2 regions of the Nocardia sp. NPDC057440 genome follow, and region 1 is predicted to be linked to the other one. Evidence: riboswitches for the same ligand, from Rfam matches in the RefSeq annotation. Region 1 holds a riboswitch; the other holds the start of a gene.

The links. A riboswitch is a leader RNA that binds a small molecule or an ion and turns the genes downstream of it on or off. The one in region 1 is predicted to bind glycine.
Region 2: another riboswitch for glycine. It lies ahead of glyA (serine hydroxymethyltransferase); the one in region 1 lies ahead of gcvP (aminomethyl-transferring glycine dehydrogenase).

What each region holds. Positions count from the first base shown of each region.
Region 1 covers NZ_JBHVDF010000003.1:12,847-28,133, forward strand. The annotation lists gene ACFU4Z_RS06670 (TetR/AcrR family transcriptional regulator) at 1-137, shown strand, start outside; gene ACFU4Z_RS06675 (acyl-CoA dehydrogenase family protein) at 140-1,429, shown strand; gene ACFU4Z_RS06680 (winged helix-turn-helix transcriptional regulator) at 1,474-2,178, opposite strand; gene ACFU4Z_RS06685 (acyl-CoA dehydrogenase family protein) at 2,267-3,406, shown strand; gene ACFU4Z_RS06690 (DM13 domain-containing protein) at 3,581-4,108, shown strand; gene ACFU4Z_RS06695 (cutinase family protein) at 4,371-5,273, shown strand; gene ACFU4Z_RS06700 (hypothetical protein) at 5,318-5,737, opposite strand; gene ACFU4Z_RS06705 (HNH endonuclease) at 6,166-6,711, shown strand; gene ACFU4Z_RS06710 (WhiB family transcriptional regulator) at 6,739-7,014, shown strand; gene ACFU4Z_RS06715 (VWA domain-containing protein) at 7,158-8,834, shown strand; gene gcvP (aminomethyl-transferring glycine dehydrogenase) at 9,050-11,860, opposite strand; glycine riboswitch at 12,020-12,120, opposite strand; partial or broken gene ACFU4Z_RS06725 (MerR family transcriptional regulator) at 12,249-12,800, opposite strand; gene ACFU4Z_RS06730 (bifunctional nuclease family protein) at 13,016-13,489, opposite strand; gene ACFU4Z_RS06735 (MerR family transcriptional regulator) at 13,742-14,554, opposite strand; gene ACFU4Z_RS06740 (FHA domain-containing protein) at 14,627-15,112, opposite strand; gene gcvH (glycine cleavage system protein GcvH) at 15,282-15,287, opposite strand, start outside.
Region 2 covers NZ_JBHVDF010000011.1:82,482-97,768, forward strand. The annotation lists gene ACFU4Z_RS22845 (FAD-dependent oxidoreductase) at 1-681, shown strand, start outside; gene solA (N-methyl-L-tryptophan oxidase) at 685-1,863, shown strand; gene ACFU4Z_RS22855 (aromatic ring-hydroxylating dioxygenase subunit alpha) at 1,913-3,049, shown strand; gene ACFU4Z_RS22860 (aldehyde dehydrogenase family protein) at 3,056-4,537, shown strand; gene ACFU4Z_RS22865 (APC family permease) at 4,600-6,138, shown strand; gene ACFU4Z_RS22870 (GMC family oxidoreductase) at 6,131-7,687, shown strand; gene ACFU4Z_RS22875 (putative nucleotidyltransferase substrate binding domain-containing protein) at 7,752-9,527, shown strand; gene ACFU4Z_RS22880 (IclR family transcriptional regulator) at 9,541-10,326, shown strand; glycine riboswitch at 10,602-10,707, shown strand; gene glyA (serine hydroxymethyltransferase) at 10,743-12,038, shown strand; gene ACFU4Z_RS22890 (L-serine ammonia-lyase) at 12,035-13,402, shown strand; gene ACFU4Z_RS22895 (PucR family transcriptional regulator) at 13,442-14,704, opposite strand; gene ACFU4Z_RS22900 (esterase/lipase family protein) at 15,054-15,287, shown strand, end outside.

The DNA of each region.
Region 1 (15,287 bases):
GTGTGCTCGGCATGCTGAACATGGTGACCTTCTGGTACCGCCCGCACGGCGGTCACACACCGGAAGAGATCGCCGACATCCTCGCGACCACCTTCCTCGACGGCATTGTGCACCCGACCGAACAGACGAAAGGCTGACCATGGCTTGGGATTTCGAAACCGACCCGGAGTATCAGAAGAAACTGGACTGGGCAGCGGAATTCGTCCGCACCGAGGTGGAGCCGCTGGATCTGCTCTACCCGAATCCCTACGACCGCACCAACACCGAAGCCATGGCGCTGATGCGGCCGCTCAAGGACCAGGTGAAGGCGCAGGGCATGTGGGCCTGCCACCTAGGTCCCGAACTCGGCGGCCCCGGCTACGGACAGATGAAGCTCGCGCTGCTCAACGAGGTGCTCGGCACCTCGATGTGGGCGCCCTCGGTATTCGGTTGTCAGGCACCGGATTCCGGCAACGCTGAAATTCTCGCGCACTACGGCACGCCGGAGCAGAAGGCGAAATACCTCGAGCCGCTGCTGTCCGGTGAGATCGGCTCCTGCTATGTGATGACCGAGCCGACCGGCGGCTCCGACCCGACGACATTCAAGACGACGGCCGTGCGCGACGGCGACTCCTGGGTGATCAACGGCGAGAAGTGGTTCAACTCGAACGCGCAGTTCGCGAGTTTCCACATCGTCATGGTGGTCACCGATACCGAAGTCAGCGCATACCAGGGCATGTCGATGTTCATCGTGCCCGCCGACACCCCCGGCCTCGAGATCGTCAAGAACTTCCACGTCCACGGCTTCAGCGAGCACGAGGGCCACCTGCGCTTCACCGACGTCCGGGTCCCCGCCGACCATCTACTCGGCGCCGAAGGTCAAGGTTTCGTCGTGGCCCAGACCCGGCTGGGCGGCGGCCGCGTGCATCACGCCATGCGCACGGTCGCGTTGGTGCGCAAGGCCTTCGACATGATGGCCGAGCGCGCCGTCTCCCGGCCGATGCGCAAAGGGCCGCTGGCCGGACTGCAGATGACGCAGGAACGCATCGCCGACAGCTGGATCGAGATGGAGCAGTTCCGGCTGCTCGTGCTGCGCACCGCGTGGCGCATCGATCAGGAACAGGACTACTTGAAGGTGCGCAAGGACATCGCCGCCATCAAGGTCGCGATGCCCAAGGTGATGCACGACATCGCGCAGCGCGCACTGCATCTGCACGGTGCCATCGGCGTCAGCACCGATCTCCCGTTCGTCGACATGATGAACTACGCCGAGGTCATGGCCATTGCCGACGGACCGACCGAGGTCCACAAGATCACGCTGGCCAAGGAGGTCCTGAAGGACTATGCCCCCGGCGATCCGGTCTATCCGAGCGGCTACCGCCCCGCGCTGCGCGAACAGGCACGCGAACTGGTGGCGCGCCGTCTCGAGCACCTCGTCGGGAACCTCTGACGCCGCACCATGTCGCCCCGCCTTACCGGCGATTCGCGGCGCCGCTACGAGGCGCGGGTGACGGGATCGAGGGTGGGTAGCGGATCCGAGTACGGCGCGACCGGGCTCAGTTTCAGCACCGAGGGCATCCGGCGGGTCAGTGCGGCCGGGCCCGCGAATTCGACGCGGCCCGTTCGCACGGCGTGCGACAGGGGCATGCGGCCGAGCCAGACCTGGTAGAGCGAGGCCACATCCGCGGTGATGGTGACGTCGACCGGGTAGCCGGGGTCGCCGTCGCAGACCGAGGCGATGCCGGATTCGACGACGATCCAGTAGCGGCGCACCTCGTCGCGGAAGCGGACCGCGAACACGTGCCGTTTGCCGGGGAAGGACGAGGTGTCCAGCCGCGAGTGCATCCACCAGACCAGCAGACCCGGATCGAGTTCCTCTTGCCGCGGTTCACCGAAGGTCCAGCGCGCGCCCCATTCACCGAGGCCGAAGAGGATCGGTTCCAGCTCCTGCCCGGCCGCGGTGAGCAGGTAGTTGCCGCCGGCCTTCTCGACGAGACCGGCACGCTCGAACTGGCGCAGCCGTTTGGTGAGCAGGCTGCGCGACAGACCGGGCAGCCCGCGGGCCAGGTCGTTGAATCGGGATGTGCCGATGAGCAGGTCGCGCAGGATGAGCAACGACCAGCGCTCACCGAGCACGTCGAGGGCCCGCGAGATCGGGCAGTACTGGCCGTACCCCGCAGTCGATGGGTGGTGGATCATGATCACCTCGCGATGGGTCCTATTCCTGAACCGGGAGAGTCCACTTTCTGGACTATCTGTTTATCGCGGCCGTTCCTAACTTCGAAACATGACAACTACCGCCGTAGAAACCACCCGGACCGCTACCGACTGGATCGCCCTCGCGCGGCAGGTCGGCCAAAACCTGAGCCCAGGTGTCGCCGAACGCGACCGGACCGGCGATATCGCCGAGGACGCCTATGACCTCCTGCGCACCACCGGACTCACCGCCGCGCTCGTGCCCACCGAGTTCGGCGGCGGCGGAGCCACCCACCAGGAGATGGGTGCGATCCTGCGCGAACTCGGCCGTCACGACCCGTCCACGGCGGTCGCCTTCGCCATGCATTCGCATCTGGTTGCGGCGCAAGTGTGGCGGCATCACCACGGCATCGACGCCACACCGGTCTTCACCAAGGTGGCGGCGGGCGCGATCCTGGTCAGCACCGGCGCCTCGGACTGGGTGGACTCCAATGGCCGGGCCTCGCGGGTCGAGGGCGGCTACCGCGTCAGCGCACGCAAGGCTCCCGCCAGCGGTTGTGAGGTCGGCACGGTGCTCGTCACCAGCATCCGATGGGACGACGCACCCGAAGGGCCGCAGGTGCTGCATTGCGCGATCCCGCGCTCCGCGGATGGCGTGCGGATCGAAAAGACCTGGGACACACTCGGTTTGCGAGCGAGCGGATCACACACCGTGGTCTTCGACGAGGTCTTCGTGCCCGATGCCGCGGTATCGATGATCCGCCCGGTCGGCGTCTGGCCACCGGTGCTGAACGTCGTGATCGGCGCGGCCATGCCGCTCGTGATGGCCGCCTACCTCGGCATCGCCGACAGCGCCGTCGAATCGGCCGCCCTGCTGGTGGCCGACCGCACCGACCCGCACACCTTCCAGCTGGCGGGCGAGATGACCAACGCTCACACCACCGCCGAGGACCTGATCGGGGCCATGTTCACCGACTCCGGCGATCTGCGCTTCGACAACACCGACGCCTACGCCGCCCGCACCCTCAGCCGCAAGACGGTGGCCGCCGAGGCTCTCATCTCCGCCGTCCGCCTCGCCATCGAAACCGTCGGTGGTCTGGGCTATTCCCGGACCTGTGATATCGAAATGCGCTATCGCGACGTACACGGCAGTCTGTTCCACCCGCTTCCGCGGGCCAAGCAGACTCGGTTCAGCGGACGCGTGCTGCTGGGGCACTCCCCGATCGGCTGAACACCGCTTGCGGGCCGCTCGAAACACCCCGATTACGGCAGTTCGCCGGTCGATGGAAACAACACACCGGCATCAACGTCGCGCCGAGCACTCTGGATGACGAAGTCGGGGGCGAAATCCGCCACAACGAGGTTGACTGGTCGTGACCATGGTCATCACATCCGAAGGAGAATGATGGTCCGCAAGTTAGCGCGTTCTCCGATCACCTGGGTGCTGACCGGGCTGCTGGTGATCGGTGTCGGCGTCGGGCTCGCCCTATTCGAACCGTGGCGATTGTTCACCGACACGGCAGTGAACGAGGCGGCGCCGTCGGTCGCCGCTGCCTCCCCCGGCGCCATCGCGCCGCGGCCACGCACGCTCGCCTCCGGCACCCTGATCTCCCACGAGCATTCGACGTCCGGGACAGTGCAGCTCCTGCAACTGCCCGACGGCAGCCGGGTGCTACGACTGGCGGACCTCGACACTTCCGATGGCCCGGACCTGCACGTGTGGCTCACCGATGCGCCGGTGCTCGAGGGGCGCGACGGCTGGGGCGTTTTCGACGACGGCGAGCACGTCGACCTCGGCAGTCTGAAGGGGAACAAGGGCAGCCAGAACTACTCCGTCCCCGCCGACGCCGATCTGACGACGTTGACCAGCGTCAGCATCTGGTGCGATCGCTTCAATGTGTCTTTCGGCGCGGCTCGACTCCAGCAGGGCTGACGCGGCGGCAAACCTCTTGCCGCACAGGGCGGCCCATACACGGAGCTGGTCGGCCGCCCAATTCGAATGCCACAGAGCCGGAATCGGATCATTCCCCCTGATGAGAAGCCTGCGCGGGATGGTCGGCGGAAAATGTCTACTCTTTGTCGGCCGCGATTCCCGTCGAACTCCCCGAACAGACCGTACGGTTGTCCGTGTGGGGACCACAGGAGTCGCCACCGGCAACCAGCCGGCTTCGGAACCAGCACACCGGGGTATGAACATGATGATTCGCAGGATAATCGGCGCCACGGTCGCCACCGTCACGATCGGCGCGGCAGGCGCCGTCGGCGGAGCAGGCATCGCGCCTGCCGCACCCGAGTGCCCTGATCTCTACGTCGTCGCGATACCCGGTACCTGGGAGACCTCCGACAGCAAGCCCGGCGAGGGCATGCTCGCGAGCGTCACCGACAATCTGCCCTCCGACGTGCAGACCGACTACGTGAGCTACGCCGCCACCGCATTCCCGTGGGAGGCCGACGTCTACGGCCGCTCCAAGAAGCAGGCCACCGACAACGCCCGCGGCCTGGTCACCGCGATGGCTCGGCGGTGCGCCGCCACGAAGATCGCGCTGATCGGGTACAGCCAGGGCGCCGACGCCGCCGGTGACCTGGCCGCGGAAATCGGCACCGGCTTCGGTCCGATCGAACCGGAGCGGATCGCCGCCGTCGGCCTCGTCTCGGATCCGCGCCGCTCCCCCAACGACGCGCTCGTCGGTCCGCCGGTGCAGGGTGCGGGTGCCGGTGGTCCGCGAATCGGCGGCTTCGGCCTCCTCAGTCACAAGACTCGGACCTTCTGCGCGGACGGCGACCTGTACTGCTCGACCCCGCCCACCGACTTCGCGGCCCGGTTCGCGGGCTTCCTCGCCCAGGTTTCCGATCCGAACCCGGCGCAGCTGTGGCGATACCAGCAGGAAGCCGTCGCGATCTTCAACGACCTGATGAGTGTCGGCATCGTCCCGATGTTGCAGAACCAGCTCGCCGATCCGGGCATGGACGAGCGCAAGCAGAAACTCGAGGAGTTCTACAACTCCTTCGTCCACCAGAACTATCCCGCGTACGTCGTCGACCCGTCGGGCGCCACCGCCACCTCATGGCTGCGCCAGTGGTTGGTCGAGCAGACATGAGCCGGTGACAGCTCGGAGGAGGGTAGGCCCCCTGGGGCCTGCCCTCACATCAGAAAATACAGCGCGAGCAGGACGGCAACGGTACCGATGACGCCGCTCACAACTTCGACGAAGAGGTATCCGTTGGAGTAGGCGCCTTGCATCCACAGGGCCCAGACCGGCGGATACACCCGCAGCGCGGCGAACAACACGGCCAGCAACATCGCTCCGGCCAGACCGTGCACAGGGAGCAATGGATGCAGCCAGGCAAACCCGATGGTCATGATGTACACCTCGATTTGCGTGCCCAGCAAACGAGTGGACATAGCGCGAGGCCTGGCCGATCCGATCCGCGCGGGCGTGCTCGTCTCGCTATCGGCGGCATAAATCCGCTTCACCAACGGACTTCCGTACAGGACCACTATCGCGATGAAATGAATAAGTCCCGCGACAAGTCCCCACAGCAGCACTTCGACCGCAATCATTTCCCTCGTTCCCACGGTCCGCGACTCGATCGGTGAGCAGTCCACCTCGAGAACGATGCGCCATGCCATCCGACGGAAGACCCGGACCGCCGACGGCCGAAACTCGACGCGGCTCAGTATGTCAATGCCTTTACACACGACCGCCTTTGCGTATTCCCTGTGGCTGGAACTCCGCCCCGGCAGCGCGAGAGGCCGACGAAAAATGACCCGACAACGGCGGGTGCGGTGTGCCACCATGTGATTCGACGACGATCACCCGATTCCGAGGGTGATCAAGAGCACCACGAAAGGAGGAGGTGGCTTTGATCAATATGCGCCAGTGCGCGACCAGCAGTGGATCGGATCTCGGCCGCCTCCCGGCCGGCGCCTGACCGCCCGCCACCCTCCTTCGAATTCGCTCGCTCTCTTCTCGAAACATGGTGATTCCCATGATGTTCCACCGTGCCACCGATCCGGTGGCGTTGACTGTCGACAATTGGATACGCACCCGCGTGCTGGTGCTCAACGCCAGCTACGAGGCGCTCGACGAGATCACTGCCGAGCGAGCCGTCGTGCTGCTCATGGACGGAATCGCCGAGTCTGTCGCCGACCGGGAACCGCACTTCCCGATCCGGTCCAAGCACCTCGAGATCGCACTGCCGGAGACTATCCGACTGCTGCACTACGTGTACCTCGAGCATGTGGTCCGAGTGCAGGACGAGAGCCGCGCGACGCTGGCCGGGGTGCTGCGGCGCGACAGCCACCGGTGCGGCTACTGCGCCGCGTGGGCCCGCACCGTCGATCACATCCGCCCGCGCAGCCGCGGCGGGCCGAATACGTGGAGCAACCTGATCGCCTGCTGCGCGCCGTGCAACACGATCAAGGCCGACCGCACCCCCGAGGAGGCGGGCATGCGGCTGCTGTGGGAGCCGAAGGCGCCGCATCATCTGAAAAAGCGGCAGAGACAGATCTGGAAGCAACTGGCAGGCACTTGAGCCGCGAGAGAAAGGAGAAGGATCGCCATGAACGTCCGACTGGAGACAACCGCGCCCGCCGAATCGACACTGACCGACCTGCTTCCGCTCTCGGACAGCCAGGGCTGGCACCGCGCGGCCTGCCGCGGCGACCCGAATCACGAAGCGTGGTTCCCGTATCCGTCGCAGGATTTCGACTATGCCCGCGCGGTCTGCGCGGGCTGCCCGATCCGGGTGGCCTGCGGTGAATTCGCCGCTCGCACCAACCAATCCGGTGTCTGGGGCGGCCATGAATTCGACCGTGGGCGGATGATCCGCGAGTAGCCGAACGCCGGCGGCGTCACCAGCCGGTGTAAGCCGGGACCCGCAGTCGGGCTTACACCGGTTGACGGGCGGGTTTGGTGTCGGAAGTCTCGATCGATGCCACACTCGCTCGGCGAATCTCACGTGAACATACACTTGATCTCGTGGGCACTCATCGCAGCGGAACCCGATCACGGGGGGTCAGCAAAGGTCCGGTTATCGCAGTGGCGGCAGTCGTGCTGCTAGTCGCGGGGGTGTTCGCCTGGAACAAGCTGAGCAACCGAGCCGCCGATCGGGACAGCGCCGCCGCAGCGGAGTGTGTGGAAGGGCCCTCGACGCTGTACGTCACAGCCGACCCGGACATCGCGCCCTCGATACGCACGATCGCCGACGGCTTCAACACGACCAATCCGCGCATCCGTGATCACTGCGCGAAGGTCGAGGTGACCTCCCAGCCGTCCGCGGCGATGGTGGCGGCCTTCACCGCGAACGTACCCTGGAACCAGCAGCTCGGACAGCAGCCCGCGCTGTGGATCGCCGATTCGCTGCGCTCCATCGAATCCATGCGGACGCCAGGTCTGATCGAGGGCAATCCAGCGCCGGTCGCGGTCAGCCCGATCGTGCTCGCCGTCCCGGAAGACCTACGCCGGGCGCTCGACGAGGCCGAGGTCACCTGGTCAGATCTGCCACGCCTGCAACAGGGTTCGCTTGCCGAGATCGGCCTGCCCGACTGGGCCGGACTGCGCATGGCGCTGCCGCCGGGCGACGCGACGCTGGCCGCGGCCGCCGCGGTCGGCTCGACCGTGTCGGGCACCGATCCGCTCTCCGATCAGGCAGCGCAGTCCGGGCAGGTGGTGTCCGCGATCTCCCTGCTCGCCGCCGAAGCACCTGAAGCTCAGGACACTACGATGGCACTGGCCGCGGTCGCGGGCGCGGCCCAACCGGCAGGCACGCCCGTTCATGCGGTGGCCGCCACCGCGCAGCAGGTCGAGGCGCAGGGCGGACTCGCAACGTTCAGCCCCGCCGGTGCGGCACCGGTGGCCGACCACCCGGCCGCATTGATGTCGGGACCCTGGGTGGACAAGACCCAGAACCTGATCGCAGGCATATTCGCCGACTACCTGCGCACCCCGCAGCAGGCGCAGACCTTCGCCGCCGCCGGCTTCGCCGCCGCGCCGGCCACCGCGAACGCCGTGCCATCCCGCGCCGCGCTGGACAAGGTGCGCGCGACCCTCGCCAACCCGGTTCTCGGTGTGCAGTCGACGGTGCTGCTCGATGTCTCCGCCTCGATGGGCAACACCGACGGCTCGGTCACCCGGCTCACGAATGTGCTCGGCGCACTCACCTCGACGATGAATGTCATGCCGCCGGACTTCGGCCTCGGTGTCTGGACCTTCGGCAAGAATCTCGACGGTGCCACTCCGTACAAAGTCGAGGCGGTCACCGCACCACTCACCAACGACCAGCGAACCGCACTGACCACAGCGCTGAATACCCTGCGCCCCACCGAATCCCGCACCGATCAGGCGTACCCGTCGCTGCTGGCCGCCTATCGCGCCGCGGTCCAGGGCTACACCGCGGGCCGCACCAATTCGGTCCTCCTGATCACCGACGGCCCCGACGAAGACTCGACGGTCACCGGCACCAAACTGCTCACCGACCTCAGTAATGCCACGGACAAAACCCGCCCGGTCCGCATTGACGTCATCGTCATCGGCGGCAGCGGCACCGAAACCCTGCAGACCGCCGCCCAGCGCACCGGCGGTACCTACACCCGCCTGGCCAGCTCCGACGACATCAGCTTCGGCACCGCCATGGTGCACGCGCTGACCACCCCCTGAGGCCGGCTCAACTCTCTCCTCATCGCTGAGCGCGCAGACCGCCGACGATCGGTTCGGGCGCCCGCGCGGCGACCTCCGCTGCCGCAGGATGTTCGATCGATGACGCCGCCCGGCTCCGGACAGCGGCCGAAACCGTTGCGGCACAACAAACGAACAGATGCTCACGCAACACCGGCCCGACCCCGAGCAGCGGAGGCGGGCCGGTGTGGCTGCGGTCAGTCGGCGTACGCCTCCAGCGGCGGGCAGGAGCAGACCAGGTTGCGGTCACCATAAGCGCCGTCGATACGGCGAACCGACGGCCAGACCTTGCCACGGTCGGGGGTCAGACCGTGCGGGAACACCGCGACCTCCCGGCTGTAGGGATGATCCCATTCGCCGACGAGGCACGCCGCGGTGTGCGGTGCGCCACGCAAGGGGTTGTCCTCCACCGGCCACACACCGGCGGCCACCTTGTCGATCTCATCGCGGATCGAGGTCATCGCGAGGATGAACTCGTCGAGTTCGGCCAGGTTCTCGCTTTCGGTCGGTTCCACCATCAGGGTGCCGGCGACCGGGAAGCTCATGGTCGGGGCGTGGAAACCATAGTCCGCCAGCCGCTTTGCGACATCATCGACGGTGACGCCGGTCTGCTTGGTGATCTCGCGCAGATCCAGGATGCACTCGTGGGCGACCATGCCGTGCTCGCCGGTGTAGAGCACCGGGAAGTGCTCGTCGAGGCGGCGGGCGATGTAGTTGGCCGAGGCGATCGCGGTCAGCGTGGCCTTGCGCAGGCCGTCGGCGCCCATCATCCGGATGTAGGCCCAGGTAATCGGCAGGATCGAGGCCGAGCCGTACTTGGCGGCCGACACCGCGTGCGAACCGGTTTCGAGCGGATCGCCGGGCAGGTACGGCGCCAGGTGCGAGCGCACCGCCACCGGGCCGACGCCGGGACCACCGCCGCCGTGCGGGATGCAGAAGGTCTTGTGCAGGTTCAGGTGGCTCACATCGCCGCCGAAGCGACCCGGGCGGGCAAGTCCGACAAGCGCATTCAGGTTCGCGCCGTCGACGTACACCTGACCGCCCGCGTCGTGCACCAGTGCGCACAGCTCGGCGACCTCGTGCTCGTACACGCCGTGCGTGGACGGGTAGGTGATCATGATGCAGGCCAGCCGGTCGGCGTGGTCGGCGATCTTGGCCCGTAGGTCGTCCAGATCGACGTCACCGTTGTTACGGCACCTCACCATCTCGACGCGCAGCCCGGCCATCGCCGCGGACGCCGCGTTGGTGCCGTGCGCGCTGGACGGGATCAGGCACGTATCCCGGTGCGTGTCACCACGATCCAAGTGATAGCGCCGGATGGCTAGCAACCCGGCGTATTCGCCCTGACTGCCCGCGTTCGGCTGCAGGCTCACCGAGTCGTACCCGGTGATCGCCGAGAGCCAGCTCTCCAGATCGTGGATCACCCGCAACAGCCCCGGCGCATCTTCGACTGGTGCGTACGGATGCACCCGCGCGAAGCCGGGCCAGGTGATGGCCTCCATCTCGGCGGTCGCGTTCAGCTTCATGGTGCAGGAACCGAGCGGAATCATGCTGCGGTCCAGGGCGATATCCTTGTCCGACAGCCGCCGCAGGTAGCGCAACATCGCGGTCTCGGTGTGGTAGCTGGTGAAGGCCGGGTGTGTGAGGTATTCGGAGGCGCGGGTCTCGATCGATCCGACCGAGGCGGCCGGGGCTGACGCCTCGGAAGACAGTGCGGTACCGAAGGATTCGAGCACGGCGGCGACATGCGCCGCGGTGGTGGCCTCGTCGCAGGCGATGCCGACGTGATCGGCGTCCACCGGTCGCAGGTTGATACCACGCGACTTCGCCTTCGCCACGACGGCTTCCGCGCCGCCGGGCACACGCGCCAGCACGGTGTCGAAGAAATTATCGTGCACGACCGCGCCGTCGAGTCCGGCGGCGATGGCGCGCGCGTGGCCGTGCACCCGCCGCGCGATCTCCCGCAACCCGTCGGGGCCGTGATAGCTGGCGTACATCGCGGCCAGGATGGCGAGCAGCACCTGGGCGGTACAGATGTTGGAGGTCGCCTTCTCACGGCGAATATGCTGTTCACGGGTCTGCAGTGCGAGCCGGTAGGCGACCGAGCCGTCCGCGTCGACCGAAACGCCGACCAGCCTGCCCGGCAACTGCCGCGCATGCTTGGAGTGCACCGACAGGTATCCGGCGTGCGGTCCGCCGAAGCCCATCGGCACGCCGAACCGCTGTGTGGTGCCGAAGCACGCGTCCGCGCCCTGCTCCCCCGGCGGCGTGATCAGCGTGAGCGCAAGAAGATCGGCGCCGACGGCGACCAGCGCACCGCGCTCGTGCGCCGCCTCGATCAGCGGCGCCCAGTCCACCACCCGGCCAGACGCACCCGGAATCTGCACCAGCACACCGAAGAACTCGCCATCGGGCAGACCGGAGGCGAGGTCGGCCTCGACGATCTCGATGCCGAGCGGCTCGGCCCTGGTGTACAACACGGTCTTGGTCTGCGGAAAGAGATCGGTGTCGATGAGCAGCCGCTCGGACTTCGATCGGCCCGCCCTCCGCAGCAGCGTCATCGCCTCCGCAGCCGCGGTCGCCTCGTCGAGCATGGAGGAGTTGGCGACCTCCATGCCGGTCAGGTCCGACACCATGGTCTGGAAGTTGAGCAGCGCTTCGAGGCGACCCTGGCTGATCTCGGGCTGGTAGGGCGTGTAGGCGGTGTACCAAGCCGGATTCTCCAGCAAGCTGCGCACCAGCACCGGCGGGGTCAGCGTGTCGTAGTAGCCGAGGCCGATCATCGAGGTGGCGACGGTGTTCGAATGGGCGAGCTCGGCCAGTTCGGTCAGCACTTCGTGCTCGGTGGCCGCGGGCGGGAGCACGTCGAGGCCGGAGCCGTCGAGAATGCTCGCGGGCAAAGCGGCGGTGGCGAGCTCGTCCAGCGAACCGACGCCGACGACGTCCAGGATCCGGGCGAGTTCATCCCGGTCGGGTCCGATATGGCGGTCGGCGAATGATCGAGTCACGGCAGCAGCTCCCAAGGTCGGGCGGGTCGACCGACGCGGTCGACGGATACCAGCCCTCCCCCTCTGTCGTGGAGCCTGAGAGATTCGGGGTGCGACCCCTTTCCCCATGGGCGGGCGACCGTGCGCTGTCTGCAGCGGTCACCACTTTCCAGAGGCGTCGAAGCCCGTACGGTCCCTGTTGCCTGAGAGATTGACGGGGAGGTGCTGCTCCTTCGGCGCCCGGACTCTTCTGAAGACCGGGACTCTCCCGCACGGCGGCGACGCACCGCTAGTTTATGCCGCGTGCGCAACGAACCGCGCCACCGGACCCCAGATGGCGGTGTCGCCCTCGTCACTTCCCACACAAAGCAAAGTGCCCGCCGCATGCGACGGGCACTCCCAGGAATCTCTAGCCGGTCTTCTGATTCATCCGCGCCTTGCGCCGGAACGACAGTTCATCCTCGGGGCGCTCACTCGCGCTGCCGCTGACGGCCCGTTCGGCTGGGAAGTTGGCGATTGCGCCGGTCAACTCACGCATTGCACCGCTCACCGCGATGCCGAAAACGCCCTGCCCACCCTGCAGTAAATCAACTACCTCCTCGGCCGAGGTGCATTCGTACACCGAGGTGCCGTCGGAGAACAGTGTGATGCCCGCCAAGTCCTGCACGCCGCGACTGCGTAAATGGTCGACCGCGATGCGGATGTTCTGCAGCGAGATCCCCGCGTCCAATAGTCGCTTCACGATCTTCAGGACCAGAATGTCCTTGAACGAGTACAGCCGCTGACTGCCCGAACCCGCGGCGCTCCGGATGGACGGCACGACCAGACCGGTGCGCGCCCAATAGTCGAGCTGCCGATAGGTGATCCCGGCTACCTGGCATGCGCTGGGAACACGGTAGCCGACAAGATCGTCAGGTACCGAATCATCCGGGAACAGGCCTGGCTGTACCACTCCCTGCGATTGCTCTGCCACTGACCACTCCCTTACTTCGCCGACGCCTTGGCCTCATCAATGTCCCGGCTCCGTTGACCACATACACCCAGTCATAACGGACGTGGCCCAACTATCGAGGTTACTCCCTCTGATTGTCCCGGGAGCGGCATCGTCCGACCAAACGCGACGCGCGGTAAGAGTCTCGACCTGTAGTTGAGGTCTAAAAGAAAGTTCGAAATCCCTCAGCTGTCCGTGGCTTTGAAGTCATCGGGCGAAACCGACTCGAGGAACTCCTTGAACTTCTCGACCTCGTCCTCGCGCTCGTCCGGCATGACCAATCCGGCTTCCTCGAGCACCGGTTCCTCGGCATAGATCGGGCAACCGACCCGCAACGCGATCGCTACCGAATCCGAGGGCCGCGCCGAAACCCGCAGATCGTTCTCGAAGACCAGATCCGCGTAGAACGTGCCCTCTTGCAGATCCACGATCCGTACTTCCTTCAGGGTGTGCCCGAGGTCGGTAATCAGGATCTTGATCAGATCGTGGGTCAATGGACGAATCGGGGTCACCCCCTCCTGCTCGAGCACGATCGCAGTCGCCTCGGCCTGTCCGATCCAGATCGGTAGATACCGATCGCCGGACGCCTCACGGAGCAACAGCACGGGCTGGTTCTGTGGCTGCTCGACACGAATGCCGATCACGCGCATTTCACTCATGCCTGCGCCTCGCTAACGCTCAGCTCCGGCATGCGCGAAGCACCCTGTGACATGATTCGCTCGCTGCGCTCACTCATCGCACTGCCTCCCAATACCTCCGCCGGCCACCCGGCATGACTACCGCAGAGCTCGCCGTACCACCGAGTCTAAGCGAACGGGAAGGAGTCGAGCGATCCGTGTGCACAGCCGAAATCTCCGTGTTGTCGGAGTGGAACCCACCGCGGCCGTGACGAGCGACGACGCACCGAAGACTCAGCCGCCGAGCGAGTTCCGCACCGACGCTTTCACCAGGCAGGTGTGCAGGGTCAGCGACAACGCGGCAAGCTCGCGCACGGTCTCCTCGGCGCGGGCGCGTGCGCCCGCATCGCGACTCTTGGCGATCGGTGCGGCGATCTGGGCGACCAGCGCCGCTTCCCGGTCCGCGGCGAGCTTGAAGGCGCGCAAGTGCCGCGCCTCCAGACCGAATTCCGCCATCGCCTTGGCGGTCCGTGCGAGCGTCACCGCCTCGGCGTCGAAGAAACCGGCGGCGCCAGGGGTGATCAGATTCGCGCGGATCAGGTCGTTCAAGAACTTCTCGTCGATGTCGGCCTGCGTCAGCAGATCGGCACGGGTGAGCCGGATTTCGTGATCGAATCGCAGCTCGTCCGGCGAGACCTCACCGGGTACGACACCCAGCCTGCGCGGCACGCTGACATTCGCGCCGCGCGGGGCCCGACCATTCTCGGAAGGTGTGGCGAGCTCGTTGTCGCGGACGGCGTGCGCCCGGGCGCGGGCTTCCCGCACACCGAGCGTCGCCGCACCGCTGTCGATCGCTTCGAGCTGCTCTTTGATCACCTTCAACGGCAGGTACTGGTCGCGTTGTGCGGTCAGTACGAACCTGAGCCGTTCACAGTCGGCAATCGAGAATCTGCGGTATCCGGACGGAGTGCGCTCCGGACGGATCAGACCCTCGGCCTCGAGGAAACGGATCTTCGAGATGGTGATGTCCGGGAAGTCCGGCCGCAGCAGGTCCAGCACGGAGCCGATCGACATGCCTCCGCGCGCCCACTGCGCCGCGCCCGTCATAGCATCGAGTCTTTCATGAAGCCGCGTTCTTCCCTGCCAACACGGCCGTCACGAGGACCCGTGCTGTGTGCGTCATAGACTGCCAGCACCCGCAGACGACTCGTTCACCTGCGCGCGCGGGCCGGTGAGGAAGACGAGACGGAACTTTCCGATCTGCACCTCGTCACCGTTCTGCAGCTCCGAGGAGTCCACAGGCTCCCGGTTGACGTAGGTGCCGTTGAGACTGCCCACGTCGACCACCTGGAAGGAATCGTCGTCCTGCCGGAACTCGGCGTGCCGACGGCTGACGGTGACGTCGTCGAGAAAGATGTCACTGTCGGGATGGCGACCTGCCGACGTGGTCGGCTGATCCAGCAGGAACCGCGAGCCGGCATTCGGTCCGCGCTTGACAACCAGGAGGGCCGCACCAACCGGCAAACCCTCGACCCCTTGGACCGGCTGTTCGCCGGTCGGCTCCCCGGAGCGCGACGCGTCGACCTCGTTCAGGAAATCCGCGCGGAAGACCGACGTCGTCTCGGCCGCGGTCTCCCCGTAACCCGGGTCTTTGTTCTCGCTCACCGTTTCTCTCCTCCTCGAACCTGATTTTCCGTGCAAGCAGGTGCTGCCTTCACCGCCACGACCTGAGATCGTTGACGCTAGAACACCGGATCAGCTCACCGGTACATCTGTTGGCATTGACCGTACCCTGCCAGGGCGTACCCGTGCAGGTAGAACCGGGAAGGCTACATCAGCC
Region 2 (15,287 bases), on a different contig from region 1:
TGTTGTATCGGGCTGTGGGGTCCGGCGGCGCGAGATCTGGCGCAGCCCTTGTGCTCCGACGATCTCTCCCATCAGTCCTTCAAGTACTTCCGTGCACTACAGACCTATCTCGGCGCCATACCCGTCACGATGATGCGCGTCTCCTATGTCGGCGAGCTCGGCTGGGAGATCTACACCACCGCCGAATATGGCAGTGCCCTCTGGGATCTGCTGTGGTCGGCGGGGCAGGCGCACGGCGTGATCGCGGCGGGCCGGATCGCGTTCAACAGCCTGCGCATCGAAAAGGGTTACCGCGGTTGGGGAACCGATATGACCACCGAACATCTGCCCGCCGCCGCGGGAGTCGATTTCGCGGTGCGCATGAACAAGCCCGATTTCGTCGGCAAAGCCGCGCTGGAGAAGGCGGACGCACCGGCGAAGATCCTGCGCAGCATCGTATTCGACAGTCCTTCGATGGTCGTGCTCGGCAAAGAGCCGGTCTATGTGCGCGGCGCATGCGCGGGCTACATCACCAGCGCGGCCTATTCCGCCACGATCGGACGCAGCATCGCCTACGCCTGGCTGCCCGCGGCCCTCGGCCACGGCACCGTGGTCGAGGTCGAATATCTCGGCACCCGCTACACCGCCGTCGTGCACCCGGAGCCGGTGGTCGACCCCGAAATGTCCCGGATCAGGAGGTAGCGAATGAGCACAGCATCGCGCAGCGATTCGATAGACGGTTACGACGTCATCGTCATCGGACTCGGGGGTATGGGCAGCGCCGCCGCCTATCACCTCGCCGCCCGCGGGCAGCGGGTGCTCGGGCTGGAGAAGTTCACGCCCGCGCACAACAAGGGCTCCAGCCACGGCGGTTCCAGGATCATCCGGCAGTCCTACTTCGAGGATCCCGCGTACGTGCCGCTGCTGCTGCGTTCGTACGAACTGTGGGAGCAGCTCGCCGCCGACAGCGAGCGCGAGGTCTTCCGTCTCACCGGCGGTCTGTTCCTCGGCCCGCCCGACTGCCTGACGGTGGCGGGCAGCCTGCGCGCGAGCCGCGAATGGGCGCTGCCGCACGATGTGCTCGACGCCGCCGAGATCCGGCGCAGATACCCGAATTTCACCCCGGATGCCGGCGATATCGCGGTCTATGAGGACAAAGCCGGATTCGCGCGCCCGGAGCTGACGGTGCAGGCGCACATCGACCTCGCGGTGCGCGCGGGAGCGACGCTCTCGTTCGGTGAAGAGGTGCTCGACTGGGCGGAGACCGGTTCCGGCGTCACGGTGACGACCGCGCGGGCCACCTACCGCGCCGACCAGCTCGTCATCTGTCCCGGGGCCTGGGCTCCGGAACTGCTGGCGCAGTTCGGTATTCCGATCACCATCGAACGACAAGTGCTGTACTGGCTCGACCCGATCGGCGGGACGGCCGCCTTCGAAGATCAGCCGATCTATATCAGCGAGAACAGCTCCGGTCAGCAGATCTACGGGTTCCCCGCCATCGACGGACCCGAGGGCGGGGTGAAGACGGCCTTCTTCCGCAAGGGCATCGAGTGCACCCCCGACACCATCGATCGCGTCGTGCACCCGCACGAGATCGCGGAGATGCGCGACCGTGTCGCCGAACTGATTCCCGCACTGGACGGTCCCTGCGTGCACACCGCGACCTGCATGTACTCCAACACCCCCGACCAGCATTTCGTGATCGCCCGCCATCCCGAGACCGCGCGCGTGACCGTCGCCTGTGGTTTTTCCGGCCACGGCTTCAAATTCGTCCCTGTGGTCGGGGAGATCCTCGCCGACCTGGCCATCGACGCGAAAACCGCGCACCCCATCACACTGTTCGACCCGCAAAGGTTGGTGACCAATGACAACAGCATCGCGTAGCGATTCCTTGGGGAGTGGCGGTCGGGCGACGGGTGCGCCGACCACGGATATGCCGGTGCAGACCCCGGCGCTGATCCCGACCCTCGGTGGCAAGTGGTATGTCGAGGATTCGATCTTCGCGGCCGAGCAGGAACGCCTCTTCGAACAGATGTGGTTCTGCGCGGTCCGATCCGCCGACCTCGCCGATCCCGGTCAGTTCAAGAAGGTCCAGGTCGGCAGGGAGAGCGTGCTGATCGTGCGCGGCCGCGACGGCGCGCTGCGCGCCTTCCTGAACATCTGCCGCCACCGCGGCGCGATGCTGTGCACCGAGGACGAGGGGCAGGTGCGCCGCAACCTGCGCTGCCCGTACCACGCCTGGACCTACGGGCTGGACGGCAAGCTCGTCGCCGCACCCAATATGGCCGCGCTCAAGGACGCCGCGGGCGAAGACATCGACCGGGTCGCCTACGGCCTGGTGCCGGTCGCACTGCGGGAATGGCTCGGCTATGCCTGGGTCTGTTTGGCCGACGAACCGCCCTCGTTCGAGACCGAGGTGATCGGCGCGGTCACCGAACGGCTCGGCACCGCGACCGCGATCGACGCCTACGACATCGACACCCTGCAGGTCGGTCGCCGCGTGGTCTACGACGTCGCCGCGAATTGGAAGCTCATCATCGAGAACTTCATGGAGTGCTACCACTGCGCGACCATCCACCCCGAGCTCACCGAGGTGCTGCCCGAGTTCGCCGACGGCCTGGCCGCTCAGGTCTTCGTCGGCCACGGCGCCGAGTTCGGTCCGGAGATCGCCGGGTTCACCGTCGACGGTTCGGCCGGGTTCGACCGCCTGCCCGGGGTCAGCGCGGAGCAGGACCGCAGGTATTACGCGATCACGATTCGACCGACGGTCTTCGTCAACCTGGTCCCTGATCACATCATCTTCCATAGGATGTATCCGCTGGCCGCGGACCGGACAGTCGTCGAATGCGACTGGCTCTACACCGGTGACGTCGTTGCCGCAGGTCGCGATGTGTCGCGCTCGGTCGAGCTGTTCCACCGCGTCAACGAACAGGATTTCGCGGCATGTGAGCGAACCCAGCCCACGATGTCCTCACGTGCCTACCGGGACGGCGGGGTGCTCGTTCCCGCCGAGCACCACATTGCGGAATTCCACGAGTGGCTGCTCGCCCGCATCGGCGATATGAGGTGACATGACATGAACGGTGAACCGGACCTGCTCATCGACGGCGCGTGGACCCGTGCCTCCGATGGCGGCACGAGGCAGATCGTCAACCCGGCCGACGGCTCGGTGGTGGCCGAGGTGGACGAGGCCACACCCGAGGACGCGCGCAGAGCGGTGGCGGCCGCGCGCGCCGCCTTCGATAACGGAGCCTGGGTCGCCACACCGGTCACCGAACGCGCGGCGCTGCTGCTGCGGATCGCGGCTCTGCTCGAACGCGACAAGGAGCGGCTCGCCCGCCTCGAGACCGCCGATACCGGCAAGACGCTGGTGGAAAGCCGGATCGACATCGACGATGTGATCTCGGTGTTCCGCTATTACGCGGAACTGGTCGCGGTCCAGGCCGACCGGTTGATCGATGTCGGTGATCCGTCGGTGATCAGCCGCGTGGTTCGCGAGCCGATCGGCGTGTGTGTGCTGATCGCGCCGTGGAACTATCCGCTGCTGCAGATGTCGTGGAAGATCGCGCCCGCGCTGGCCGCGGGCTGCACGATGGTCGCCAAGCCCAGCGAGGTGACCCCGCTCAGCACGATCGCCTTCGCCCGCCTGGCCGAGGAGGCCGGCGTGCCGCCGGGGGTGCTGAACCTGGTGCAGGGCAGCGGCGCGGTGCTCGGCGCGGCACTGACCGACAACGCGGACGTCGATTTCATCTCGTTCACCGGCGGCCTCGCGACGGGGCGGACGATCTCCGAGGTCGCCGCGCGACACGTCACGAAGGTCGCGGTGGAACTCGGCGGCAAGAACCCGCACATCGTATTCGCCGACGCCGACTGGGAGAGCTCGGTCGACCAGGTGCTGACCGGGGTGTTCCTGCATTCCGGCCAGGTCTGCTCGGCAGGCACGCGGCTCATCGTCGAGGAGTCCATCGCCGAGGACTTTGTCGCCGAACTGGCCCGGCGGGCCGAGCGGATTCGCGTCGGCAACGGCCTCGATCCGGCCAGCGAGACCGGCCCGCTGGTCTCCGAACAGCATCGAGCGAAGGTGGAGGCCTACGTCGAGCTGGGTATTTCCGAGGGCGCGAAACTGGTCACCGGCGGCGTCCGGCCCAGCGACCCGGCGCTGGCCGCGGGCAGTTTCTTTCTGCCGACCATCTTCGACAACTGCGACCGATCGATGCGGATCGTCCAGGAGGAGACGTTCGGCCCGATCCTCACCGTCGAGCGCTTCAGCACCGAGGCCGAGGCCATTCGGCTCGGCAACGACACCGAGTACGGCCTCGCGGGCGGCGTGCGCACCGCCGACCCGGCGCGCGGCGAACGCATGGTGCGCGCGTTGCGGCACGGCACGGTCTGGCTCAACGACTTCGGCTATTACACGGCGGCCGCGGAATGGGGCGGGTTCAAGAAGTCCGGCAACGGACGCGAACTCGGCCCGACCGGATTGGCCGAATATCAGGAAATCAAACACATTTGGCACAACACGGCACCGAAGCCGGCGGAGTGGTTCAAGGGCGTCTGATCCAAGTTTCGATCTCGGCCGGACAGCCCGTACCGGCCAGCACCGCGAAAGGCACGGTAGCAATGGTAGTCAAGGAGCACAGTGTGTCCGATGACAATGGCATGGAGGATTTCGGCTACAAGGAATCCCTCGACCGGAGCATCGGAAAATTCGCCAGCTTCGCAGCAGGCGTCAGCTACATTTCGATTCTCACCGGTACATTCCAGCTGTTCTATTTCGGTTTCGGCACCGCGGGTCCCGCCTATCTATGGTCGTGGCCTTTGGTTTTCGTCGGTCAGCTCGCTGTCGCACTGTGCTTCATGGAGCTGGCCGCGAAGTATCCGGTCGCGGGCTCGGTGTACAACTGGTCCAAGTCGCTCGGCAGCAGGATCGTCGGGTGGTCCTCGGGCTGGCTGATGCTGACCGCGTCGATCGTGACGCTATCCGCGGTGGTGCTCGCCCTCCAGCTGAACTTGCCACGACTGTGGAGCGGCTTCCAGCTGATCGGTGACGGCAGTGGTCAATACGACTTCGCCACCAATGCCGTGGTGCTCGGCACGATCATGATCGTGTTCACCACCGCCGTCAACGCGCTCGGCGTCCGGCTCATGTCCATGATCAATAGCGCGGGCGTGTTCATCGAACTCATCGCGGCCGTGCTGATCGCCATCATCTTGGCGGCCAACTGGACTCGTGGCCCGCAGGTGTTCTTCTCCACGCACGGCTACGGCGCCGGGGAGTCGGGCGGTTACCTCGGTGCGTTCCTGGTTGCCTCGCTCGCCTCCGGCTATGTGATGTACGGCTTCGACACCGCGAGCTCGCTCGGTGAGGAGACGGTGGAGCCGCGCCGCACCGCGCCGAAGGCCATCCTGCGCGCGGTTCTCGCCTCGTTCGTGATCGGCGGCGCGATCCTGGTGTTCGCGGTGATGGCGGCTCCCGATCTCGACGACCCGCAGATCGGCAGCTCGAGCGGCGGCCTGCAGTACATCGTCGAACAGGTGATGTGGGGCCCGCTCGGCACCATCTTCCTGTGTTGCATCGTGGTCGCGGTGACGGTCTGTTCGCTCGCCGTGCACACCGCCGCTATCCGGTTGACCTTCGCGATGGCCCGCGACAACGCGCTGCCCTTCGGTGAGAAGCTCGCCCGCGTGCACCCGAAGACGCAGACCCCGGTGGTGCCCGCCGTGCTGATCGGTGTGCTCGCCGCGCTGATCCTGGTCGTCAATATCGGCCAGCCGAAGATCTTCACGGTGCTGACCTCGATCGCCATCATCATGATCTACCTGGCCTACCTGATGGTGACGGGGCCGATGCTGAAGAAGCGGCTGCAGGGGCAGTGGCCGCCGAAGGATCTGCAGGCGGGCGGCTACTTCTCGATGGGCCGATGGGGCCTGATCGTCAATATCGTCGCCGTCGTGTGGGGCATCGGGATGGCGTTGAACCTGGCCTGGCCGCGCGAGGCGGTGTACGGCACACCCTGGTACAACACCTGGGGCGCGTTCGTCTACATCGGTGCGATCCTCGGCGCCGGGCTGCTCTGGTACTGGGCGAGGGGCCGCAAGAGCATCGGGACCCTCGCCTCCCACGCGGCAGCGGCTACGGAGGCGGATTCCGATGTCTGACAACGTATTCGACTATGTGATCGCGGGCGGCGGCACCGCGGGATGTGTCTTGGCCGCCCGGCTCAGCGAGGATCCGGACGTGTCGGTGTGCCTGCTGGAGGCGGGACCCTCCGACGTCGGCGACCGGAATATCCTCGAGCTCTCGGAGTGGATGTATCTGCTCGATTCCGGGTACGACTGGGACTATCCGGTCGAACCGCAGGAGCGTGGCAACAGCTATCTGCGCCACGCGAGGGCGAAGGTGCTCGGCGGATGTTCCTCGCACAACTCGTGTATCGCGTTCTGGCCGCCGGCCGAGGGCCTGGACGAATGGGCCGCGATGGGCGCGAAGGGCTGGAACGCGGCCGAAGTGCTGCCCTATGTCGCGCGGGTGGAGAACAACGACGCGCCGGGCGAGGAGCACGGCCGCAGCGGTCCGGTCCGGTTGCGCGACGTCCCGCCCGTCGACCCGTGCGGCGCGGCGGTGCTCGAAGCCGCGGCGCTGGTCGGCTTGCCGACGGTCGAATTCAACCGCGGCGCCACGGTGCGCAACGGCGCGGGCTGGTTCCAGATCAATTCCGACGAGGACAACATCAGGATGTCGTCTTCGCACGCCTACCTGCACCCGGTGCTCGACTCACGACCCAATCTCTTTGTGCGCACCGGGTGTTGGGTCAGCGAGATCCTGTTCGACGACGCCCGCAACGCCACCGGTGTGCGGTATCAGCGGCCGGATCTCACCGGGTACGACACGGTGTCGGCCCGGCGCGAGGTGATTGTCACCGCCGGAGCCATCGATACGCCGAAGTTGTTGATGCTGTCCGGGATCGGGCCCGCCGAGCATCTGCGCGAAGTCGGTGTTCCGGTGCTGGTCGATGCTCCCGGCGTCGGTTCGAACCTGGACGACCATGTCGAAGGCCTGGTGTTCTGGGAGGCCGCCCGGCCGATGGTCACCACTTCGACGCAATGGTGGGAGATCGGACTGTTCGCCACCACCGACGAGACGTTGCGGCTGCCGGACGTGATGATGCACTACGGCAGCGTGCCGTTCGACATGAACACCCTGCGCCAGGGCTACCCGACCACCGACAACGGTTTCTGCTTGACGCCCAATGTCACGCAGGGCCGTTCCCGCGGCACGGTCCGCCTGCGCAGCCGCGACTTCCGGGACCGCCCCAAGGTCGACCCGAGGTACTTCACCGATCCCGAAGGACACGACGAGCGCACCATGCTCGCCGGCGTCCGGCTGGCCCGCAAGATCGCCGAACAGGCACCGCTGCGGAACTGGATCGCCAGGGAACTCGCACCAGGCCCGGACGCCACGACCGACGACGAACTGCTCGACTACATCCGCGCCACGCACAACACGGTCTACCATCCGGCGGCTACCGCGCGGATGGGGGCAGCCGACGATCCGATGGCGGTGCTCGATCCGGAACTGCGGGTGAAGGGCGTGTCCCGATTACGGGTCGTCGACGCCTCAGCGATGCCGAAATTGCCCGCGGTGAACCCCAACATTACTGTCATGACCATGGCAGAGAAATGCGCGGACCTCTTACGGAAAACCTGAGTGCGAGGTGCCGAAGGAGGGTGAGCTAGCGGCATTTCTCGCCGATCACGCGCCGTTCCAATCGATGACGCCGCCCGAGCTGGATCAGCTCGCGGCGGCTTCTTCGCTGCACCGGTTCGGCGCGGGCGCGGTGATCATGGATTACTCCGCCCAGGTGCCCGACGACATCTGGATGCTGTGGACCGGCCGCGTCGTCCTGCAGGGCACCGGCGACGGTGCGCCGATCGATGCCGTCGAGCCCGGCGGAATCTTCGGCTATGTTCCGCTGCTCACCGGCGGCAGCGCCGACTTCGTCGCGCGGGCGGCCGAACCGAGCGCGCTCATCCGGCTGCCAGGAGCCCTGGTGCGGGCGCAATTCGCGCAGCCCGACGGCCTGGCTTTCCTCGCTTCCTCGGCGTGGAAGACGGTGTCCGGCAATCGAACTCCGATGGCTCCGGTGCTCGGCAGCCGACCGGTCGGCGAACTCGTTTCCGGTGCGGCGGTTTTCGTCGCCCCGGAGACCAGTGTGCGCGACGCCGTCGTGCGGATGACCGAACAGCGTGTCTCCTATGTGCTGATCCGATTGCCGCAGGGCGAATTCGGCATCTTCACCGATCGCGACCTGCGAACCAGGGTGGTCGCGGCCGGGTTGCCGGTCGAGGTGCCGATCTCCCGGGTCATGAGCGCTCCGGCCCGCCGGGTGACCGCCGACCTGACCGCCGAGACCGTGCTGATGGAGATGCTCGAATGCGGTCTGCGGCATATGCCGGTGCTGTCGCGGCGCGGTGTGGTGCTCGGCGTGCTCGAGGATGCCGACCTGCTCGCGGCCTCGGCCAGGCAGAGTTTCGTGCTGCGCCGCTCGATCGCCGCGGCCACGGACGCGCCGCAGTTGCAGCGCGCTGCCCGCGAGATCACCGGCACTGTCGTCGACCTGTTCCGCAATGGCACCAAGGCATCGGCGACCAGCGGCATCCTGTCGGTCGTCATCGACTCGGTGGTCCGCAAGGCGCTCGAACTCGCGCTCGCCGAGATCGACGACGCGCCCAGCGACGGTTTCGCCTGGCTCACCCTCGGCAGTATCGCCCGGCGTGAGGCGATGCCGTCCTCGGATGTGGACAGCGCGTTGTCCTGGACCGACGAATTATCCTCGGCCAGTGGGCAACTGCGCGCCGTCGCCGCGCGGGTGCACGCCATCCTCGATGCCTGCGGCTTGCCCGCCGACAGCAATGGCGCGATCGCCGGGAAGCCGAAGTTCTCCCGTTCCCGCTCGCAGTGGGCGACGGCGGCCGCGGGCTGGCTCGATGATCCGCTACAGGATCGGGGCCTGATCCTGTCCTCGCTGCTGATCGACGGGCGCGTCGTCTGGGGCGACCAAGCCCTGCACACCGTGCCCGCGGCGTTCGGGAGCATGCGCGCCGAACACCCGAACGCACTGCGCTTGCAGCTGCTCGACGCATTGTCGGGGCGGGTGCGGACGCGCTCGCTGCGTGATGTGCTGTCCCGGCGCGGCGGGACATTCGATTTGAAGAGCCACGCGCTGGCCCCCATCGTCAACCTCGCCCGGTGGGGCGGCCTGGTCGCGGGTATGACCACGGCGTCCACTCCGGTGCGGCTGGCGGCCGCCGCGAGTGCTGGGGCGCTGCGCGAGCGCGATGCCACCGTCCTCACGGAGGTTTTCGTCATGTTGCAGCGCATGCGGATGGTGCATCAGGTCGAACAGCTTTCGGCCGGGCACAGTCCCGGCGACATCATCACCATGTCGGAACTTTCGCCGCTGAATCGCAGCCTGCTCAACGATGCCTTGCGGGAGATCGCGGTGGTGCAGCGACGCGTCGGCAGCTTGGGAGCGGCGACCACTTAGAATGGCGTTCGAGATGGCAACTCGAGACGGCGAGGACAACGGGCGGACGGCTGCGGTGCAGTCCGTCGACCGAGCGCTGCTGGTCATGGAGATTATCGCCAAGCTGGGGCAGGCCGGCGTCACGGAGATCGCCGCCGAACTCGGCGTGCACAAATCTACCGTGTCGCGGCTGGTCGCCGTGCTGGAATCACGCGGATACGTCGAGCAGCTATCGGAGCGCGGCAAGTATCGGCTCGGCTTCTCCATCGTCCGGCTCGCCGGATCCACCAGCGCGCAGGTCGATCTGGTCGGGCAGAGCCAGGGCGCGTGCAACGAGCTGGCGATCGCCTCGGGCGAGACGACCAATCTCGCTGTCCTGGACGGTAATCGGATCATCAATATCGTCGAGGCGATGGGGCCGGGCTCGATCGCGCTGCGCTCCTGGGTGGGGCAGAGCTGCCCGGCGCACGCCACCTCCAGCGGCAAGGTGCTGCTCGCCGGTCTCGAACCGAGCGAGATGCGTAAAAGGGTCGGCGCGAAACTCGAGGCGTTCACCGGGAACACCCTGACCAAGGTCGCCGACCTTGCCGCTCAGCTCGTCGAGGTCAGGAAGGACGGCTGGGCGAGCGTACGCGAGGAACTGGAGATCGGGCTGAATGCGGTCGCCGCGCCCGTTTACGACAGTAACGGTGCGATCGTTGCGGCACTGAGCGTTTCGGGCCCCGCCTACCGGCTCGCTCCGGACCGCTTCGCGCACGCCGCCGAGTTGACCATCGCGAGTGCCGCGGACATCAGCCGACGTCTCGGCCACCTCGCCTGACCGCGGCCGCGGCCTCTCGGGTTTCGCACCCGCGTCGCAACGCGTGCGAATCCTGGAAAGGCGCCGATCGGTATCGGTGTCTTCCTGTTGACAAGGGGTGTGGGCGGCTCAATACTTAGTTGCGTATAGAGCATCAGTTGCGTGTTACGCAACTTGTTGCTTTATCCGCAACCGAATATCGCCGTTCGACGCGTAGCGGGAGATCTCCACGCCTGTCGTGGGGAGCCGAAGGAGCAAATCCTCCCGGGAATCTCTCAGGCCCAGTACCGCTGCGCACAGGCAACTCTGGAAAGCAGTGCGCACGCACTCGCCGACGGGGCAAACGCGCAGTGTCACAGCACCGTGCGTGAAACTCTCAGGCCATTGGACAGAGCGGGAGGAGCCACCCACGCGCATGCGTCGACGAAAGGCTCCTCATGGCCGAACCTGTCTCCGCCGTCCGAACCGAACTAGACGCGTCGCTGCGCGAATTCGATCCGCTCGTCGCGACTTTGATCGACCGCGAAATCGACCGGCAGCAACGCGGCCTGGAAATGATCGCCTCCGAAAACCACGCGCCGCTGGCAGTGATGCAGGCGCAGGGTTCGGTGCTCACCAACAAATACGCCGAGGGTTATCCCGGCCGCCGCTATTACGGCGGGTGCGAGCACGTCGATGCGATCGAAACGCTGGCGATCGACCGGCTGCGCGCCTTGTTCGGCGCCGAATACGTCAACGTCCAGCCGCATTCGGGGGCACAGGCCAACGCCGCGGCGATGCACGCGCTGCTGCGACCCGGCGACGGCATCCTCGGGCTTGCGCTGGACCACGGTGGACACCTCACCCATGGGATGAAGATCAATTTCTCCGGTCGGCTCTATGACGTTGCGGCCTACCATGTTCGGGCCGAGGACCATCTCGTCGATATGGCCGAGGTACGACGGCTCGCCCATGAGCATCGGCCGAAATTGATCGTGGCAGGCTGGTCCGCCTACCCACGGCACCTGGACTTCGCCGAATTCCGGCGCATCGCGGACGAAGTCGGCGCATACCTGATGGTGGACATGGCGCACTTCGCCGGTCTGGTCGCTGCGGGGCTGCATCCTTCGCCCGTGCCGCATGCGCACATCGTCACCTCCACCACCCACAAAACCCTCGGCGGGCCACGCGGCGGATTCATCCTCGCCGTCGAGGAATTGGGTAAGAAGCTGGCTTCGGCGGTCTTTCCCGGACAGCAAGGCGGCCCGCTGGAACATGTGATCGCGGCCAAGGCCGTCGCCTTCAAGATGGCGGGTGAACCGGCGTTCCGTGATCGCCAGGAACGCACGCTCGCGGGCGCGCGGATTCTCGCCGAGCGGCTGCTCGCCGCGGATTGCCTGGCGGCGGGGATCAGCGTGGTCAGCGGCGGTACCGATGTGCACCTGGTGCTCGTCGACCTGCGTGACTCCGAGCTCGACGGCCAGCAGGCGGAGGATCGGCTCGCCGAGATCGGAATCACGGTCAATCGCAACGCGGTGCCATTCGACCCACGGCCGCCGATGGTGAGCTCCGGTCTGCGGATCGGCACACCGGCGCTGGCGGCTCGCGGCTTCGACACCGCGGCATTCGCCGAGGTCGCCGACATCATCGCCGCCGCGCTGCGCTCGGCGCAGCCGGTCGAGGAGTTGCGCGCGCGAGTCGATGCGCTGGTCGGCCGGTTCCCGCTGTATCCCGGTCTGCGTGGGCAGGCATGACGGTCAGCATTTTCGACCTGTTCCGGGTCGGCATCGGGCCGTCGAGCTCGCACACCGTGGGGCCGATGCGCGCGGCCGCCCGCTTCATCGAGCAGCTCAAAACCGATGGCCAACTGCACAATACGGCCGGTGTCCGGGTGGAGCTCTACGGATCGCTCGGCGCGACCGGGCGCGGGCACGGCAGCATCGAGGCGATCGTCGCCGGGTTGTCCGGCGAACGGCCGGAGACCGTCGATCCGGAGGTGGTGGCCGCCGCCACGTCCGAGGCGCGGGACACCGGCACGCTGCGGCTCGGTGGCGTGCATCCGATCGGCTTCGCCGTCGACGAGGACATCGAGTTGCGCTGGCGAATCAGGCCGGTCTTCCACAGCAACGGCATGATGTTCCGCGCCGCCGATGCCGAAGGACAGGTGCTCGTCGAGCGTCGCTTCTACTCCGTCGGCGGCGGATTCGTGCTGGACGAAACCGAGATCGACCGGCCTGCCGAGACGAGGACCACGGTCGGGCACCCGTTCGCCTCGGCCGCGGAGCTGCTCGCCCACACCACCGCTACCGGGCTGTCCATCAGTGAGCTGATGCTGGCCAACGAAATGACCTGGCGCAGTCCGGATCGGATCCGGACCGACCTGCTCGAGATCTGGAAGGTCATGCAGGACTGCGTCCAGCGGGGGACGTCGACGGCGGGTGTGCTGCCGGGCGCACTCGCCGTCCGACGGCGTGCGGCGGCGCTGCACGAACGATTGACCGTCGAAGCCGACGACACCGACCCGCTGCGAGCGATGGAGTGGGTCACGCTGTTCGCCATGGCCGTCAACGAGGAGAACGCCGCGGGCGGACGGGTCGTCACCGCGCCGACGAACGGCGCTGCGGGCATCATTCCGGCTGTGCTGCACTATGTTCAGCAGTTCGTCACCGGCCCGAACGACGACAGCGTCATCGATTTCCTGTTGACCGCGGGTGCGATCGGGCAGCTGATCAAGGAGAACGCCTCGATCTCCGGCGCAGAGGTCGGGTGTCAGGGCGAGGTCGGCGCGGCCTGCGCGATGGCGGCGGCCGGACTCACGGCCGTGCTCGGCGGCACACCCGAGCAGATCGAGAATGCCGCCGAGATCGGCATCGAACACAATCTCGGTCTCACCTGCGATCCGATCGGTGGACTCGTGCAGATTCCGTGCATCGAACGCAACGGTGTCGCGGCGGTCAAGGCGATCACCGCGGCCCGCATGGCGATTCGCGGCGACGGCGTGCACCACGTGTCGCTCGACAAGGTCATCCAGACGATGCGCGCGACGGGCGCGGACATGCTGGACAAATACAAGGAGACCTCGCTCGGCGGCCTCGCGGTCGCGGTCGTCGACTGTTGAGTGGCTGGGCGATGCCTCGCCGGAGCACGGGACGCCCGCTCAGTGGCCGCCGGTTTCGGCAGCCGGGAACAGACGGTGGATCGTCTGGGCCGCCGCGAGCACGCGGGAGTCGTTCGGATCGGTGGGGTCCAGACCGGTGAGCTCGGCGATGCGTCGTAGTCGGTAGGTGAAAGTATTGGGGTGCACATGGATTTCGGCCGCGGCGACCTTGCGTTCGGAGCCGTGGCGCAGATGCGCGTCCAGCGCCTCCAGCAGATGTGGGCTCCGCAGGATCGGCGCAATGCGCTCGGCCAGTCTGGCGCGGGCCGGTCCCGGTCTGGTGAGCTGGAATTCGAGCAGGAGATCGTCGAGCCGATAGACGCCGGTCGGCCTGCCCAGCAGGCGAGCGAGCTCCGCGATCTCGGTGGCCTCGTGCGCGGCCCGCGGGACGGATTTGCGTGCGACCGACGGGCATTCGGCCACCGCGACTCCGGTGCCGAACTGTGCGGCCAATCCGGTGGCGAGCCGGTGGTAGTGCTCATGATCGAGCTCGGCGGACTCGGAGACGTTCGGTAGCAACGCGATCCCGTTCGAGCCGTCGAAGGTAGCGAGCGCGGTGGTACCGGTGAGGCCGTCCAAAGCGCGTTGCAGAACGCGGATCCGGCGTCGGGTCAGCAGATTCGCGACGGTGCTCGAGCGACTGTCCTGCGGCAGCCGATGGTCTTGGTGGATGTGGATCGCCAGCACGGTGTAGCGGTCGGTGAGCGCGGTATCCGCCCGCGCCGCAAGCTCTTCGGCGGGCAGCCCGCGCAGCAGCGCCGAGCACAATTCGCGACGGGCCTCGCGCTCGGCGTTGTAGATCGACTGTTCGACCTCGGAGTAGGTCTCGACCACCGTGATGTTGATGTGCATCAGCAGCTCGAGCAGGCGGCTGCCGACGACCACCAGATCCGCCGTCTCCGCGGGTGTCGCCAGCGCCGCGGCCTCGGCAAGCACGGATTGTGCCGACCCGTGGATAGCCTCGATCAGCACCGCGAGCGGGAACCGGTCCTCCGCATGCCGCTCGGCCACCGGTGCGACGAAGGTCGCGACTTCGGCCCTGCTGAAGGTGCGCTGTTCGTCGATGGCCTGCAGGACCGCGCGGCCGCAGGCATAGATGGCGGGCAGCACCTCGGCGGTGAAATGCCCAGGGGGCAGATCGGCGGCGGGTGGGGTCGCACCCAGCCCAGCGGCGAGCATGCGCTCGGAGATCTGGGGCCACCTGGTCAGCAACCGGACGACCAATGAGGCTTCGCCGGTTGCCGGTGATAGAGCGACGGACATGAGCCGATTGTTTCCAACGACAGTTACCGCGGCAAGCCTTCAGTCCTATCGACGGGAACTTTGTCACACGCGACAAGTTCCTGTGGGGTTTCTTCTCTCGGCAGCGCAGTGACGCTGGGGGTGTGCCGGCCATAGATTTGGGCAGCGGAAACAAATATGGCCTCAGTCACATCGAAGACGGAATGTGGCGCAGGAAACAGTAAGTGGCCAAGGGGATCCGTTGCTCGAACCGCCGTTCGGTGTGGTCTTCGCGCTCGCCGATGGTCGCATGCGGTCCGCCGTCACGTGTGGCGCGGCTCCGCAGCCCGAACGCGCAGATGCTGGATGGGAAGTGAACGGAATGTTTGCAATGAAGCAAAGTGCTCGGCGGGCCGTCTTCGGCGCCGCGGTGATCGTCGCAGTGACCGTCGCCACGGCGCTCGGCGGCGGCGGGGCCACCGCGGACCGACAGGCCGCGCCGACGGAGCAGACCCTCGCGGAGGTGATCAGCGCCGGGCTCACCCCGGCCGCTGACGGCAGGCAGCCGCGGGCGATCGTCGATACCGGCAGCGGTTCGGGATCGGCCACCAGCCGGGCCACCGAT